DNA from 4 places in the Yersinia intermedia genome. Region 2 is predicted to be linked to each of the others. Evidence: predicted binding sites of a transcription regulator. Region 2 holds the regulator's gene; each other region holds the start of a gene.

Region 1 (4,370 bases), 1.9 Mb from region 2:
CGTCGGATTACGCGTTTTTCCGGGATCATAGGGTATTCCCATTAATATTGATATGCGTCAATTTTAACATCTTTTCTTGCGTCTGATAAGAGCAAGAATAGTTAGCGTGCTAAAAGATAGCCCTCATGTATTAATAACCAGCGTTTTCGCTCCACTCCACCGGCATATCCGGTCAGTGCACCTTGTTGTCCAATAACGCGATGGCAGGGGACAACAATAGATATTGGGTTCAGTCCATTCGCCATCCCCACAGCCCGCGACGCGGTAGGGCGGTTGATTCGTTTTGCTAACTCACCATAGGTAATCGTTTCACCACAAGGGATTTTACGCAGTTCTTGCCAGACTTGACGCTGAAAATCAGTCCCAGCAGTTTTAACGGGTAAATTATCAATAATGCTCAGATCACCCGCAAAATAGCGTTGCATGGTGTCACTCAGCCCACCAGGATTATTTTTTTCAACCAATGTAAATGCATCCGCGCCATAATGGTTGCGTAGCAACTTCATCAGACGCGCGTAATGGTCGGTCCAATCAATGGCACGTAGCCGGTTTTCTTCGTCTGCAATCAGTAACAGTTCACCTTGTGGGGTTGCCATCCGATCAATAAAAAACGTTTCCATAAGTCTCCGCTATGTTGCTGCCGTTGGCTGTAAACAGTTCCGCCGATAATTATTGCATGGAATATGACATCAAAAGATACCTATTGAGGCGATAATCGCATAACCCAGAAAATTTAGGTATAAATTCGGGGTGGGCGAGCCAGAGATTAGCGGCTACGATGATAGCTTATTGATTACGAAAGCTCTTGATTGTGAGTATTAACTGTTGTGACGACTGATACTTACGATAACCACTTCATGCCAGGGACTAAATTCATGTCAAATATCGCCTTGTATCCTTTATTACGTGATGACGACCCTCCTTCGGCCGCTATCGAGCGCCCACACAGCCAATCACCATTTATCTTATTGGCTGACCATGCGGGTCAACGTATACCGAGTCAACTCGGTGATTTGGGGTTAGCTCCAGGAGAAATTGACCGCCATATTGGTTGGGATATTGGCTCATTGGCAACGGCACGGTTACTTAGCCAATATCTGGATGCGACCTTGATCCATCAGCAGTATTCGCGATTGGTGATTGATTGTAACCGGACACCGGGAATTGCCAGTTCTATCCCTGAAATTTCGGAACATACGCGGATCCCGCGCAATATTGGTGTCACCGTAGCAGAAGCTGAAGCGCGCCGAGGTGAGGTATTCCAGCCGTATCATGATTTGATTACCCAAACCTTAAATCAACGCCGTGATAACGGTCAGATCAGTGTAATCATCTCCATGCACAGTTTTACACCGTCATTTAAAAACATCGCGCGCCCTTGGCAAATTGGTACTTTGTTTCATCGTAATCCTGAATTTGCCTTGCAACTGGTTTCGTTTTTACAGCAAGAAGGCGACCTGCACGTCGGGATTAACGAACCTTATGCCATGACGGATGCAACTGATTTCACGTTACCCTTCCACGCAGAACAGCGGCAATTACCTTATGTGGGCATCGAGATTCGTCAGGATCTTATTACGCATCAAGCGGGGCAGGCGCTATGGGCAAGCCGCCTGGCGCGACTGTTGCCGCAGGTATTAGAAACATTGAATTATTCAAAGTAAGTTGTGATGGCATCTATTTGCATGAAAACTATGTGCTCTGCACCAATTATCAATGCAGCTTCATGACCTACAACTATTAATTAGTTATTATCAACATAATCATCATTTTTTATTCACTGATAATATTAAGGTTGATAATTACGTGGAATCAAAACCTGCGCGCATTCTGATCAGTGCCTGTTTAATGGGGGAACCGGTGCGTTATAACGGCAGTGCCCTGTCTGTTAGCGATGAAATTATTCAACGCTGGCAGGATGAGGGGAGACTGGTCCTTGTTTGCCCTGAATTATCTGCAGGTATGCCGGTACCGCGTCCGCCAGCCGAAATCCAGCAAGGTAACGGCGAGGCAGTGTTGCAAGGGCAGGCGCGGGTGATGGAGCAGTGGGGTAATGATGTTAGCCGGGAGTTTCTGCAAGGGGCTTATCAGGCGCTGGAGTTGGCGCAAAAGCACTGTTGCACAGTGGCAATTTTGACCGAAGGGAGTCCCTCTTGCGGTAGCAGTCGCATCTATGATGGTCATTTTAGCGGCACCCAGCGCACGGGGCAGGGAGTCACTACTGCGTTATTACGCCGACATGGAATAACCGTTTTCAGCCATCATCAACTTGATCAAGCAGATGATTTTTTGCGAAGCTCTTCACAAATCAAGGTTGAAAATTAACCGAATGTCATAAAATCTCGATATACTGTATGAATGTACAGTTGTGGCGTAAGATCGTATTTTTGGTCACTTCATCTTTCTTGAAACCATAAAGTCGAGGTAGCGATATGACATTTAAGATTGTAGAAAAGCAACCGCAGCAATTAATCAGTATTCGGGTCGTCGGCCCTTATCATGAGACTATCCCGCAAGGCTTTAACCAACTTTCTTCACTCTATGCCCAGCACCAAATCCCTGGAAAAGAGTGGTTAGCTCTTTACTGGGACAATCCAGAAACCAATCCTCCTGCGGAGTTACGGGCTGACGTCTCCTTGTCTGTCGCAGACGATTATGTATTGCCCGTAGAACTCAGTGATCAACTACAACTGCAAGTGATTCCCGGCGGTTTGTATGCGGTGTATCACACTAGAGTAACGGATGATGATTACGCGAAAGCCTGGAGCGAATTGTATAACCAGCATCTGCCACAAAGTGGTTATCGCCCAGCAGAAGGTGCGTGCTATGAGGTTTACCTTAATGACGGCATGACTGATGGCTACTTTGATATCGATATCTATCAGTCGGTGGAAAAAGCACAATAATAGGTGGCGGCCGTGCTGGTTGGCGCGGCTGCCTACCTTGGCAACACTGATTCACCGTCCCTGCGTATTATCACTTTATTGTGCTGGCAAGAAATAATTGGCTTAACCAGTCACTGAAAATACGCACTCGTGGGGAAAGCTGGCGGTTATGGGGATACAGGAAAGAGACTGGCATCGGCGGCGGTGCATATTTCGGCAGTATCTCAATCAACGTGCCAGCGGTTAAGTCAGACTCGATATGATAACGAGGCACTTGGATAATACCTAATCCAAGGCGGGCGGCGGCTACAAAGCTTTCAGCGCCACTGACTGACAGAACAGTCGGTAATTTTACTTGCTGAGTTTTAGTGTGTGAATACGCGGTTGATGGCGGATATGACTTTTCGATTGTCACCTCGGCGCTAGGCGTTTCGTTAGTTCGCCATATTTTATTGGTATTAAATGGGGTGTCAGTACCAAATTCCAATGGCATTAAGCTGCCGGTTGCGCTAGAACGAAAACCCACCATTTGGTGCCCCGATAACTGGTCCAACTCAAGGGGGATACCCTGTCGTTGTAAGTATTGCGGTGCAGCACAGGTGACTTGTGGTAACAGCGCTACTCGGCGGGCGACCATATCGCTGTCTTGTAAATTGCCTACACGTAGCACCCCGTCAATACCTTCTCGAATAAGGTCGACCAAGCGGTCACCTTCACTGATAAATAGCTCAATATCAGGGTATTGCTCAATAAAATTAGGTAGTTGTGGTAAGACAAAATGGCGGGCTAACGTGCCTTGTACATCAATTCGTAGCAAGCCACGAGGCTTGGCATTGGCAAAAGCCATTTCAGCATCTTCAATATCAGCAATAATGCGTAAACAGCGCTGGTAGTAAGCTTCACCATCCAATGTAGGGCTAACATGTCGGGTAGTTCGCTGCAATAAACGCACATTTAAACGCTTTTCGAGCTGTTTTATGGCATCGGTCACTGTAGATCGCGGTAGATTTAAATCTTGGGCGGTTTGGGTAAAACTGCGCTGTTCCGCTACCCTGATAAATACTCGCATTGCATCAATTCTGTCCACTTTATTGTTCGCTTTATTCGGATAGTATAAACGAATAATAGATGATTATCCGAAATGGTAAAAGTGGCATTCTCTGTTTGCGGGCTGTTGAATATAACCTGCATCCACTGGATGAATAGCGATCAATACATCATCGCAAACGATAACTACACGTTTAGGAGAATATCATGGTGAATACAACGGGGCAGGTTGCCATTGTAACAGGGGCATCAAGGGGTATTGGCGCAGCCATTGCTGAACGTTTGGCACAGGAAGGTTATACCGTCCTAATCAATTATGCGCGGAGTGACATTGAGGCCGAAACACTGGTGCGCAAAATTCAACAAGCTGGCGGAAATGCAGTGAGTGCGAAGGGGGATATCAGTGATGCTACCGCGGTAGCACAGTTATTTTCTCAA
Region 2 (4,370 bases):
TTGAAGTATTACGCTTAATGGCACAACAACCTGGCGCAATCAGTGCTTATGATTTGTTGGATTTGCTGCGTGTTTCTGAGCCGCAAGCCAAGCCTCCAACGGTTTATCGCGCATTGGATTTTTTGCTCGAGCAGGGTTTTATCCACCGTGTCGAGTCAGCGAATAGTTATGTGCTATGCCATCATTTTGAAGAGCCAACCCATACCTCGGCACTATTTATCTGTGATCGCTGCAAAATAGTCACTGAACGTACCACTGTGGGTATTGAAGAAGCATTGGCGCAGCTAGCTAAACAATCAGGTTTTGCACTGCGTCACAGTGTGGTTGAAGCGCACGGGTTATGTGCTGAATGCGGGGAAGTTGAAGCCTGTGAAAGCCATGATCATTGTGACCATGACCACTCTATTGTCACTAAAAAGAAATAGTTGCATATCTAATTGAAGATATTGAAGCCGCAGCAATGTTAGCTGCTCTCCAATTACTTTTGCCTTATACCCGTCATACTTCAAGCTGCATGTGTGTTGGCTGCTCTCAATAACCCGAATCACTTACTTATGTAAGCTCATCGGGATTAATGAGCCTCATCCTGCGGGCTAGCATAAATGCTGTTCAAATCGGTTCCCGACCGATTTGTATCTCGCTTACCGCCTTCCTGCAACTCGAATTATTTAGGGTATAGATAGAGATCCCTGGTGGGTATATATCGGTGAGCAAAAAGCAGACTGCCGCGAGCAATGCGACAGGATAATAATTATAAGGCACGTCCTTGTGCCAAGGCAGATATAAATACAGGTACAACCAGAATATCTTTTATTAAAACAATATCATCACATCAGTATAATTGGATTTGATTTATCAATAATTATACGGAATTGATTAATAATTCATATTCTATGAAACGAGAGACCCGATTAATTTATATCAATAGCAGTTTAATTCCATTTCATGCTGTTACCAGCGAAACTTGCTATGGTCTTCCCAAGCTTTGACTTCTTTCTCAGCTTGCTCTTTCTGATAGCCGTATTTCTCCTGGATTTTACCCACTAACTGGTCACGCTTACCTTCAATTACCGTTAGGTCATCGTCGGTCAACTTGCCCCATTTTTCTTTCACTTTACCTTTAAACTGCTTCCAGTTACCGTCGGCTTGATCTTTATTCATAATATCTCCGTTACCTTGGGAATTAGTCAGTTTATTTAAATTAGCACGATAAACATCGTCTATTGAGAAAACAACAATATTTAAATTAGTCGCTCACAGTCATAATTTAAAATTAAACTTCGTTGTTTCGCTTACCGTAGGAATAACTATAGCAGAGGATACTGATAATTAAAGCCTTGATAATATTAATCACAAGAAATCGAACTATAAAGTAAAAATATACATTCATATTATTCAGTTAAAACAGTAGGTAATAACTTATTGTCAGAATCGTCTCAATCTAATTATATCCTTTATACTGAAGCTATCAGGTGTTAGCTACACTTGTTACTTGGCCCATCTATAAACCTCACTTCTGTGAGACTGCTGCAAGTAACCTTTAAATCAGCTCCCGGCAGATTTGTCGCTTGCTGGCTGCCTACTTGCAACACCAATTATTTTGGGCATCTGAATAGCCTATTGAGGCAATTAACGATAATAAAAAGCCGCTCCTGAGCAGGAACGGCTTATCAGTTCAATATAAAACGCTAATGTTAGATCCAGTCGCCATTACGGATAACACCGACGGCCAGTCCTTCAATAGTAAAGCTCTGCTCGCGCAGATCGACAATAATGGGTTGGAACTCACTATTCTCTGGCAGAAGCTGTACGATATTACCTTGTTTTTTCAAGCGTTTTACCGTTACTTCATCGTCAATTCGTGCCACAACCACTTGCCCGTTACGCACATCTTGCGTTTTATGTACCGCTAATAGGTCACCATCCAGAATGCCGATATCTCTCATCGACATCCCATTAACCCGCAACAGAAAATCTGCACTCGGCTTAAACATCGATGGGTCTACTTTGTAGTGCCCTTCGATATGCTGCTGTGCCAGCAAAGGCTCACCTGCGGCAACCCGGCCAATCAGTGGCAGGCCATCTTCTTCTTCCATCAGCAAGCGAATGCCACGGGAAGCGCCAGAAACAATCTCAATGACACCTTTACGGGCCAGTGCTTTTAAATGCTCTTCAGCGGCGTTAGGAGAGCGAAACCCCAGACGCTGCGCAATTTCGGCACGGGTCGGTGGCATGCCGGTTTGCGCTAGGTGATCGCGAACCAGGTCATAAACCTCTTGCTGTCTGGTAGTAAGTGCTTTCATTCCGCCCCCTGTTTGTTTATACAGTCTTGCTGTGAGTATATACAGGTAAGCGGGTGTTGGGAACCAAAGAGTGAATAAAAACAGGGATTAATCACAGCTTATTTCTGCGGCATTGTTCGTCATAACATTAACCAGCATGCTGCCAAAGTACCGTTATCCAGACAAATAGCGCTAATAAGATGGCGAGAAATACCGCCGCAGACCCCATATCTTTGGCACGCCCCGATAGCTCATGGAGCTCACTGCCAATCCTGTCCACCACCGCCTCAATCGCACTATTAATGACTTCGATGATGATCACTAAAATGACGCTACCAATTAATAAAAGGCGTGCGATAGCATCTACATCTAACCAGAAGGCCAGTATGATAGCGATGATGGCGGCGACAGCTTCCTGGCGAAAAGCTGCTTCGTTTTTCCAGGCAGCCGTTAAGCCTTTCACAGAATAACCGGCCGCTTTATAGACTCGGGCCAGCCCTGTTGATTGATTCGCCATGTTTTATTGCCTTTATCTTAAGTTAATGATGATTTTTGCCGCTTTCTGTTGTCTTATCACCACAGATCTCAAAACCAGTTTCTGGTATCCTTGCGACGAATTGCTAACAAGAGGCTTCATGTAGTTATGTCAGGTTGGCGTAAAATATATTATAAGTTACTGAATTTACCACTTAAACTGTTGGTAAAAAGCAAGGTTATTCCGGCAGACCCTGTGACTGAGTTAGGGCTAGACCCCTCTCGTCCTATTCTGTACGTTTTGCCTTACAATTCTAAGGCTGATTTGCTGACTTTGCGAGCGCAGTGTCAAGCACAAGACCTGCCCGACCCCTTGATTCCATTGGAAATCGATGGCGTGCAACTGCCTAGTCATGTGTTTATCGATAATGGCCCGAGGGTCTTTCGTTATTACGCACCTAAACAGGAATCGGTAAAGCTGTTCCACGACTATCTGGATTTGCACCGCAATAATCCCGAGTTGGATATCCAGATGCTACCGGTTTCCGTGATGTTTGGTCGTTCGCCGGGGCGTGAAGGCCACGGAACACCACATCTGCGCGTGCTTAACGGGGTGCAGAAGTTCTTCGCTGTCTTATGGCTGGGTCGCGATAGCTTTGTGCGTTTCTCTACCACAGTTTCACTGCGCAGAATGGCCAGCGAACACGGTACCGATAAAACTATCGCCCACAAACTGGCTCGTGTCGCGCGCATGCACTTCTCCCGTCAACGCTTAGCCGCGGTTGGCCCTAGTCTGCCTGCCCGTCAGGATCTGTTCAAAAAGTTGCTGACCTCAAAGGCGATTGAAAAGGCCGTTGCCGATGAAGCGCGGACCAAGAAAATCTCCCATGAGAAAGCACAGCAAAATGCCATTACGCTGATGGAAGAGATCGCTGCCGACTTCTCTTATGAAGCCGTGCGCCTGTCTGACAGGGTATTAAGCTGGACGTGGAACCGTTTGTATCAGGGCATTAATGTCCATAATGCAGAACGGGTGCGGCAGTTGGCGCAAGATGGCCATGAAATCGTCTATGTGCCTTGTCATCGCAGCCATATGGATTATCTGCTGCTCTCCTACGTGCTTTATCATCAAGGGCTGGTGCCGCCGCATATTGCCGCCGGGATTAACCTTAACTTCTGGCCTGCCGGGCCTATCTTCCGTCGTTTGGGCGCGTTCTTTATTCGTCGCACCTTTAAAGGCAATAAACTCTATTCAACGGTTTTCCGCGAGTATTTAGGTGAACTGTTCACCCGTGGTTATTCGGTTGAATACTTTGTTGAAGGGGGGCGTTCACGTACCGGCCGCCTGCTGGAGCCAAAAACCGGCACATTGTCGATGACCATTCAGGCAATGTTGCGTGGTGGCTCACGTCCAATCACCTTGGTGCCGATTTATATCGGTTACGAACATGTGATGGAAGTGGGTACCTATGCCAAAGAGCTGCGCGGCGCGACCAAAGAGAAAGAGAACCTGTTGCAGATGCTGCGGGGCTTGCGCAAGTTACGTAACCTCGGTCAGGGCTATGTCAACTTTGGTGAACCGATCCCGTTGACCACCTATCTGAACACCAATGT
Region 3 (4,370 bases), 1.7 Mb from region 2:
TATAAAACTCACTATCTGCCGCTCGTTGGTTGCCATCCAGTAACGTCTCCCAACTGCTATCAGCCCAAACGGGTTGACGCACATAAATAGCATATTCATTACCCGGCTCAAAACGCGTTTGGTAGCGATAGCCGTTGCGAATATAGGGAACGGATTCTTCTTGTGGCGGGACGCGGGAAACCATCTCTTGATACAGGGTTTCACGCAAGGTTTGTTGCGGTTGTAACACCGCGTTAGTGAAGTCATTTTCAGCTTGCAAATAGTTCAGAACATCAGCGTCAGTACGCTCATCATCACGCAGCCAATAATAATCATCTACACGGGTATCACCGTGCATAGTTATTGGATAAGGGCGTTTATTCGCCTTTGGAGGTATGGTCATTATTTGAATTATCCATCTGTGTTCGTTACCGCGAGAGTGACACGATTACCTGTGGATGCCAAGTATCAGCATATGCTTATAATTTAGCGAAGGGGATCTAATTAAATGATAAATATAATTATAAAAGATACCCGAGAGAGTTTTGACTTGGAGGGATAAGCAGGTGCCTGATACGTTGCCTCAAACACCTGATTGGTAGCGATTAGCTTTACGCTGACGTTATTCCACTCATAACTATTTAGGGCCATTATAGGTAATGGTGCCAGCTTTGCAGTCAAGTAACACTTGATAGGTTTTGTCGCCCTTGTTGCCACGAACAGTCATTGGCACCTGCCACACATCATCTTTGCCTGTAATGTCTACCGCGCTAATCCAAACGATCGGCTTATCAGTGCCTAATTGTTTCTTATCCGCTTCCCAGCGTGTAATTCTGTTTTGCAGAAAGTCTCGCTTAACCTGCGTTGCTACCTGAGATTGATTTAAACCGGAGCAAGCAGGTAATTTCGCGACTCGTGGCTCTTGGGCCTGTACACCCACAGTGATACCGGCCAATGCCGTAACCAATACCAAGGCTAATCCTGTCTTTCTCATCATTCCTCCAAATATTATTATTTCTATCCTTGGTAGGAACGATGATTGAAAGGTAGGTTACAGAGTGAACAGCGTTGCAGGGTAATAATGGTAACGCCGTTTAATTAACACCGCGTAAATTCAATCACATAAAACTGTTCCAGCCCAGGATAGATCTCCTTAATCACCTTTTTCAGCTCATCCAATGACATATTTTCTTGCTCAGCGTGACGGTCAGACAGTGCCTCCAGAGTGATTGGCGTGACTGATTTGACCATAATGTGGCAGAAGAATACGCCATCTTCATTGCGACATACGCGCAGGGTTTCCCCTGGGCGGAAATCGGATTCACTGCTATCCCGGATGGTGATCGTCTTACGATCTGCCAGGATATCCGCCTCAAATCGGCGAAAGAAGGTGATTTCACGATTCATTTTAGATCCCTTTTTCACTTTCTGCTGAAAGTTGGCAAATTAAGCCGCTTGATTTTCTTCAGATTTGTTTTTTTTCTCTGGCACATTCTTTTCCGCTTTCAGTTTTGCTTGCCCATCGACAGGAGTCGCAGGGTTAGCACCACGAAGAATTTGCCCTAAAGCATCTTTATTTTCTGCCAGGAAGAAACTCAGCGCCTCACGTTGATCTTCTTCAAGGGTTAAGGGAGCCAATGACAGCCACTCAGACAAATTGTCAGCCAAATCCAGCATTTTATCGTAGGCATCGGCTTCTTTTTTGGTTGTGAATGTCATTTTTTCCTCACCCTGTCTCACTACGACGAATTTTATTTCAACGGCCATTGTTGTATGTCCTTTTCATTTCTTTCACGCCCACAAGCAACTGTATATGCATACAGTATAATGCGAGTTATCGGGAGGATGCAACCGTCATCGCCCCCTCGTGTCATTATTTCAATAAACGGGATTTGCAGTTTTTGCCTTTAATCTTGCCTTGTTGTAATTGCTGTAAGGCACGTTTGGCACTGGCTTTACGGATGGCAACATAGGCATGAACCGGGAACATATCAATCTTACCGACATCAGCGGCGGTCAGACCGGCTTCACCGGTTAAAGCACCCAGAATATCACCTGGGCGAATTTTTGCTTTGCGCCCACCATCAATGCATAACGTGACCATTTCTGGCTCCAGCATCGCATTAGCACTGCGGCTCACCGGTTCTGCCGGGGTCCATTTCAGTTTTATTTGCAGATAATCTTCAATGGCATGAGCACGGGACATCTCTTGTGGTGTACACAAGCTAACCGCCAGACCACTCATCCCTGCCCGACCAGTACGACCAATACGGTGCACATGAACCTCTGGGTCAAAGGCCAGCTCAAAGTTAACTACCAGCGCCAGATCTTTAATATCCAAGCCTCGGGCCGCGACATCGGTTGCTACCAGCACACGACAACTGCGGTTGGCAAAACGCACCAGCACTTGATCACGGTCACGTTGTTCTAAGTCACCGTGTAAAGCCAACACACTGATTCCACGAGATTCCAATGCTTCATAGACGCTCTGGCAATCTTTCTTGGTGTTACAGAAAACCACACAAGAACTCGGCTGATAGTGACTGAGGACTGATATCAACAACGGCAAACGTTTTTCGCGAGTGGTTTCAAAGAACACCTGCTCAATAGCGGGTACTTCATCGCCATCATCAACTTCAACATTGATTGGTTGGCGCTGGACTCGGGCACTGATTCGTTCAATGCCGACCGGATAGGTGGCCGAGAACAGCAGAGTTTGGCGCTGTGGCGGAGTATAGGCAATGACATCGTCGATGGCATCGGTAAAGCCCATATCCAGCATGCGATCAGCCTCATCCAATACCAGAATCTTAAGATCGTCCAGTACCAGTGTTTTCTTGCGCAAATGCTCTTGAATACGCCCCGGCGTGCCCACAACAATGTGTGGCGCATGCACCAGTGAATCCAATTGATGCCCCATCGGTTGGCCACCGCATAAGGTCAGTATTTTAATGTTTTGCGTGAAACGGGCCAAGCGGCGCAACTCTTTGCTGACCTGATCAGCCAATTCACGGGTCGGGCACAGTACCAATGCTTGGGTAACAAACTCCCCGACCGCAATTTTATCTAGTAAACCAATACCGAATGCCGCAGTTTTTCCACTGCCGGTTTTGGCTTTCGCACGGACATCCTGCCCGTTGAGGATTGCCGGTAAAGCCGCAGCCTGTACCGGTGTCATCTCGGTATAGCCAAGTTCATTAAGATTGGACAACTGCTCAGTAGGCAGCGCCAGGGAAGAAAAGGAAGTTGTGCTCACGGCAGTAACTCTTATAACTGGATGGAATGGCAGCGATGGCCTGAAGGCAAGCGCAAGATTTTGGCGCGATAATACCAGAAATGAGTCCATTGCCGGAATTAAACCGTAAAAACAGTCCAAAAACGCAATGCGCTGCGCATATATCGATATCGCCTCACAGCCATCCGTTAGATACGCAATCGTTTTCGTTGCTATTTTGCCGTATACTAATGCCCGTAAAATTGATCGTACAACAAATTAATGTGCAACTCTCCCACTGATGTAGGTACCTAACTATGCTGACTATTGGAACCGCTCTGCGCCCAAGCGCTACCCGTGTCATGTTGCTTGGCTCTGGCGAGTTGGGTAAAGAAGTGGCTATCGAATGCCAAAGACTGGGGCTGGAAGTGATTGCCGTTGACCGCTATGCAGATGCCCCCGCCATGCATGTTGCCCATCGCAGCCATGTCATCAATATGTTGGACGGCTTGGCGCTGAAACAGTTGGTCGAACAGGAAAAACCGCACTATATCGTGCCGGAAATAGAAGCTATTGCCACCGACATGTTGGTTGAGCTAGAGAAAATGGGCCAACGGGTCGTGCCTTGCGCAGAGGCAACACGGCTGACGATGAACCGTGAAGGTATTCGCCGTTTAGCGGCAGAAACCCTGCAATTGCCAACCTCTAGTTACCGTTTCGCCGACACTGATAGCGCATTCCGCCAGGCCGTCAGTGAAGTGGGTTATCCCTGTATCGTTAAGCCAGTAATGAGTTCTTCCGGTAAAGGCCAAAGTCTGATCCGCAATGCAGGTCAACTTAAAACTGCCTGGGATTATGCCCAACAAGGTGGCCGCGCCGGCGGTGGTCGAGTAATTGTCGAAGGCTTGGTCCGTTTTGATTTTGAAATTACCCTGCTGACAATCAATGCTGTTGATGGCATTCATTTCTGTGCGCCTATTGGTCACCGTCAAGAAGATGGTGATTACCGCGAGTCCTGGCAGCCACAGGCGATGAGTGAGACCGCATTGGCGCGCGCAAAAGAGATCGCTTCTCAGGTGGTGAACGCTCTCGGCGGTTATGGTTTATTTGGTGTGGAATTATTTGTTTGCGGTGATGAGGTTATTTTCAGTGAAGTATCACCGCGCCCGCACGATAC
Region 4 (4,370 bases), 1.5 Mb from region 2:
CCCGCAAAAAATCTATCGATCTGGAATTTCTGGTTTGGCAGCGTTTGGCTGCTCTAGCCCGGCGCCGTGGCGGTACCTTGTCAGATACAGTGGTGCAGTTAATTGAAGATGCTGAGCGCAAAGAGAAATATGCCAACCAGATGTCATCTTTGAAACAGGACTTACAGGATATTCTCGGTAAAGAGATCTAACCTGTCTTGGCATGAACCTGATCAGAGATGAAGTAAACCCATTAATAATAGAGATATTAATGGGTTTACTATCATTAATGACAAAAAAAAACCCCGCAATGCGGGGTTTTTTACAAAAGGAGTAAACTTAAGCCTGTGGCTGAGTTACAACTTCTTTGTAGCCTTTAACTTCGATCTCTACGCGACGATCTGGTGCCAGGCACTCGATCAGAGCAGCACGTGGTTTCACAGTAGCACAGGTGCTACCAGTCACTGGGTTTGCTTGGCCTTCACCGCGAGCGGTGATTTTGTCAGCAGGGATACCTTTAGAAACCAGGTAATCACGCACGCTGTCAGCACGGCGCTGAGACAGAGCTAAGTTAGGAGCTGGTTGACCGATACGGTCAGCGAAGCCCAGAACAACTACAGAACCGTCTTTAGGATCGATAGAGCTCAGTTGTGCATACAGTTGGTCCAGAGCTTGCTGGCCTTCTGGTTTCAGAGTTGCTTTGTTGAAAGCGAACAGCACGTCAGACTTCAGAGTGAAACGCTTAGTGTCAACAACTGGAGCTGGAGCTGGTGCTGGAGCAACTACTGGTGCTACTGCATCATCTTGACCGAAACGGTAAGAAACACCCAGGCTCAGCATGCCGTTGTCTGGACGAGCACCAACGGTAGCTCTATCACCGATGTTGCTAACCCATTGGTATTCCATACGGGTTGCCCAGTTTTTGGTCCATGCGTATTCTGCACCCAGTGCTACCAGTGGAGAAACACCGGTGTCATGGTTGCTAGAACGGGTATCAGTAGGAGCATCGTAAGCGCTAGAATCTGCACGCCAAACCATACCACCCAGACGGGTGTACAGGTCCAGATCTTGAGCAACAGGGTAGCTCAGTTTAGCAGCCAACTGTACGCCTTGTGCTTTGAATGCGCCGTTATTTACGTCGCCTTTGTAAGGCATACGGCCAAGCCAGTCGTATCCCATTTCAAAGCCCAGGTATTGGTTTGCTTGGTAACCCAAGAACGCACCAGCACCCAGTTGGTTTTTATGGGTAGGACCATCGTTGCCAACGTCGCCATAGATACCGCCAGTGCCAGTATCTTGATACTGGGACCAGCCCAGTTTACCACCGGTGTACCAGGTGTTATCTTTCGGTGCGGCTTGCGCTACTGTAGCGAAACCAGCCAGTGCCACTGCTAATGCGATAGCTGTCTTTTTCATTTTACGCCTCGTTATCATCCAAATAGGCAATGAGCTTTAAAAAGCTAAGCCCTTGGTTAAAATTCTTCGCCAAGGTTTTAACGCTCCCGTTAATCACGCTGCCAGTATAATTTGGCGTTTTAGAGCAACCTTGGCGATGTAAAGTCTACAACGTGGCGAGAAAGTTACAAGTGTGATGTGATAAACCGCCTGAAAAAAAGGCGAAATAGTGCATTATCTTTAACGATTTAGCGGTAAAAACCAGCTTTTTAGGGGTGTTGTTTTTTGCTACAAGCCGCATTCCGACTCGCTTTATGCTGGTTTTGCAGGACTAAGCGCTAAATATTGTAATAATTCATGGGATAAATCCTAAATTTACTTAATGATACAAAGAAGAATGAATTTTTAACGTTGCGCACTGTCCTTGGTTCAGTTTTATGTCATTCAACGGACGCATAACAAACCCATAGGCATTCCCTAACTTTGCTGCTAAACGTAATCTAATCCGATCATTTTCTGACAAATCCGGTAGCCAACCAAGAACGACACTGTAGTTCCCCGTCAATAATGCCTTCTCCATTGCATCAACAGTCGACAATGGATTGATTTGCCTTAACTGAACAACTTTATCTACTGGCAAGCCTGAATGCTGTAACCACACACGACTTAATTTCTGCTGTGGAGCCAGCCATAAAAGCCAGCGAGACTGCTTACCCAGTTGTTGTAATAAAGGAAGCAATAACTGGGTTACCGCAGGCTGGTTTTCACTGTACACAAGTTCACTGATAAGGCCACTATCTGTTGGAGCATCAACTCGTTCCGGTGTTTCACGGCTAACAAGGGAGTGATAATTAGCATGATAAGGTTTTAGTGATTGAGTACGCATTATGAACCTCGCCTGTAGTGTGCTGTATGTATATACAGTAGTCACTGTTTGTTCGAAGATCAACTAAATTTTTACAAGACGCTTCGCATAATTGTGATGTAAATACCTGCAAATTCATTTTGTGTTTGGCTAGGTAATCCATATTGCGTATTTTTTAATTGGTTGTTCCTCTTACACTTATTGCAATTGAATAGGGACGTTAGATCGGATTTTTACTAAAGGAGTAGTCATGGAAACCGCATCAGAAAACAAAATCATACAAGCGCAGGGGCGTTTTGATTTTTTAGGCAAGATCACAGTTCGCTCGCAATTTGGCGGATATGGGCTGTTGGCGAATGGCATTATGTTTGCTGTGGTTTCGGATGGCGAATTGTATTTACGTGCTAATAATAAGATAGAAAATCTATTTCGTAGTCGGGGGATGAGTAACCTTGTCTACGCTAAGCGTGGGTTACCGGTATTGCTGCGTTATTATTGGGTTGACTCTACGCTCTGGGAGGATGAGTGCACACTAAGTCATTTCGTTACGCGAGCTTATCAAGGGGCGAAAGCTGAGGTTTTAAGCAAAAAAGGGCCAACAGTTCGTCTGAAGGATTTACCAAATCTCAGCGCCAGTCTTGAACGTCTATTGTGGAAAGTCGGTATCAAAAATGCGGCAGAGCTGCGGCGTGAGGGGGCCAAACGCTGTTATCTGAAATTACGTGCGTTAAAGTGCTCACTTGGGATTAATGTCTTATTGGCACTGGCTGGAGCGATAAGTGGCCATCATTATGCTGTGCTGCCCTTATTGATGCGTAGTGAGCTTATTGAATGGTTTGAAATACATATCCACTCGCCCAACATTACGCAGTTTGAAACAGCGTAAGGGGCCAATAGGTAAATGGCCCCAACCTTAATTAGCCTGGCCGATACGCCTATTGAGTTCGCTGAGTTCGGGTAACAGTTCAAGCAATAAACCTATTTGTTGTAAAACCAATTGGTCTTTGCTCTCCGGCTCAGGATTACAGTTCTGTAGCCGGGTAGATAAGCTGGCTAGCACCTGTGCCATTTTCGCACCGTCAGGCTGTTCTTGTTCAAGTGTACCCTCGACATAACAAATTGCGTCATTAAGCAGATTCAGGGTGGCGGTGTTGCTCAGTTTCTCACGATGAGCACCCAGCGCGGATATATAACTCAGCATAGTGTGGTTCAGGCAGAGCAATCGGAATGCTGCTTCCTGAGTTTCTTTGTCATTTTTAGGTTCAGCAGACATATTTGAAATCACTGAGGCTAACTCCGCGTCGCAATTATGTGCATCGCGGCGGGCTATACGGTAAGGCAGGCTATTATCTTTACCTTGATAATATTGCACCAGAATTGCATCTAAATAGCGGCAGTTGGCATCCAGTGTTTTATGGACCACCGCAGGGAGCTGACGGAACTTCCAATCTGGCCAGATAAAACTCACCGCTACCCAGGCGATGGCGCAGCCTAACAGGGTATCAAATACCCGAGGCGCGGCAACTTCAAATCCTTCCCCTAATAGGTTAAAACAGAGCAAAACCAGTAGGGTAATAAACATTGTCGCATGAGCATACTGAACATTGCGGAAAGCAAAAAATAGCACGCCAGTAATGACAATAAGAATAAGTTGCCCTTCAATGGACGGCACAAAATAGAGGATAGGCAGGCCAATAAGGATACCCGCCAGCGTGCCAACTATGCGTAACGCAAGGCGGCGGCGTGTTGCATTATAGTTAGGCTGGCAGACAAAAAGGCTGGTTAACAGGATCCAATAGCCGTGGCGCATGCCAGTAAATTGAATAAACGCATAACCGAGACACAGCACCACTGACATGCGAACTGCGTGGCGGAAGAGTGCGGACTGTGGGGTGAGATGGCGGCTGATACGCAGCTTGATATCACTCCATCCGGTAATGTGGTCGTCAGACAGGCGGCTCTCAGGTTGCGGGTCTTCGGCTAATACTTGTTCGGATTCAATCCCCGCTAATTGGGCATCAATGGCCCGTAAATTTCTCAGTAAGTGGGAAAGGGCTTTAACTTGCGGGATATTCTCGTTTTGCGCGAGTTCTCTGGCCAGTGCCGCATCTAAAAAAGTAAAGGCTCGCTC

The links. The regulator LexA, encoded in region 2, represses DNA repair genes until DNA is damaged. The targets are predictions, from matches to a motif close to TNCTGTATGTACATACAGNA.
Region 1: sbmC (DNA gyrase inhibitor SbmC) is a predicted target of LexA. The motif match lies at 2,349-2,368, and genes of this name have one in related genera.
Region 3: EL015_RS09435 (YebG family protein) is a predicted target of LexA. The motif match lies at 1,785-1,804, and genes of this name have one in related genera.
Region 4: sulA (SOS-induced cell division inhibitor SulA) is a predicted target of LexA. The motif match lies at 2,281-2,300, and genes of this name have one in related genera.

Annotation. Positions count from the first base shown of each region.
Region 1 covers NZ_LR134116.1:2,294,306-2,298,675, forward strand. The annotation lists gene EL015_RS10485 (FNR family transcription factor) at 1-29, opposite strand, end outside; gene ogt (methylated-DNA--[protein]-cysteine S-methyltransferase) at 102-620, opposite strand; gene EL015_RS10495 (N-formylglutamate amidohydrolase) at 876-1,664, shown strand; gene EL015_RS10500 (2-thiouracil desulfurase family protein) at 1,807-2,325, shown strand; gene sbmC (DNA gyrase inhibitor SbmC) at 2,433-2,906, shown strand; gene EL015_RS10510 (LysR family transcriptional regulator) at 2,977-3,972, opposite strand; gene EL015_RS10515 (SDR family oxidoreductase) at 4,140-4,370, shown strand, end outside.
Region 2 covers NZ_LR134116.1:393,438-397,807, reverse strand. The annotation lists gene zur (zinc uptake transcriptional repressor Zur) at 1-425, shown strand, start outside; gene EL015_RS01805 (CsbD family protein) at 952-1,161, opposite strand; gene lexA (transcriptional repressor LexA) at 1,695-2,303, opposite strand; gene EL015_RS01795 (diacylglycerol kinase) at 2,431-2,799, opposite strand; gene plsB (glycerol-3-phosphate 1-O-acyltransferase PlsB) at 2,926-4,370, shown strand, end outside.
Region 3 covers NZ_LR134116.1:2,073,136-2,077,505, reverse strand. The annotation lists gene EL015_RS09450 (S9 family peptidase) at 1-382, opposite strand, end outside; gene yebF (protein YebF) at 617-973, opposite strand; gene yqfB (N(4)-acetylcytidine aminohydrolase) at 1,078-1,386, opposite strand; gene EL015_RS09435 (YebG family protein) at 1,426-1,746, opposite strand; gene dbpA (ATP-dependent RNA helicase DbpA) at 1,853-3,235, opposite strand; gene purT (formate-dependent phosphoribosylglycinamide formyltransferase) at 3,511-4,370, shown strand, end outside.
Region 4 covers NZ_LR134116.1:1,855,988-1,860,357, forward strand. The annotation lists gene matP (macrodomain Ter protein MatP) at 1-191, shown strand, start outside; gene ompA (porin OmpA) at 319-1,395, opposite strand; gene sulA (SOS-induced cell division inhibitor SulA) at 1,754-2,260, opposite strand; gene EL015_RS08475 (TfoX/Sxy family DNA transformation protein) at 2,490-3,125, shown strand; gene yccS (YccS family putative transporter) at 3,153-4,370, opposite strand, start outside.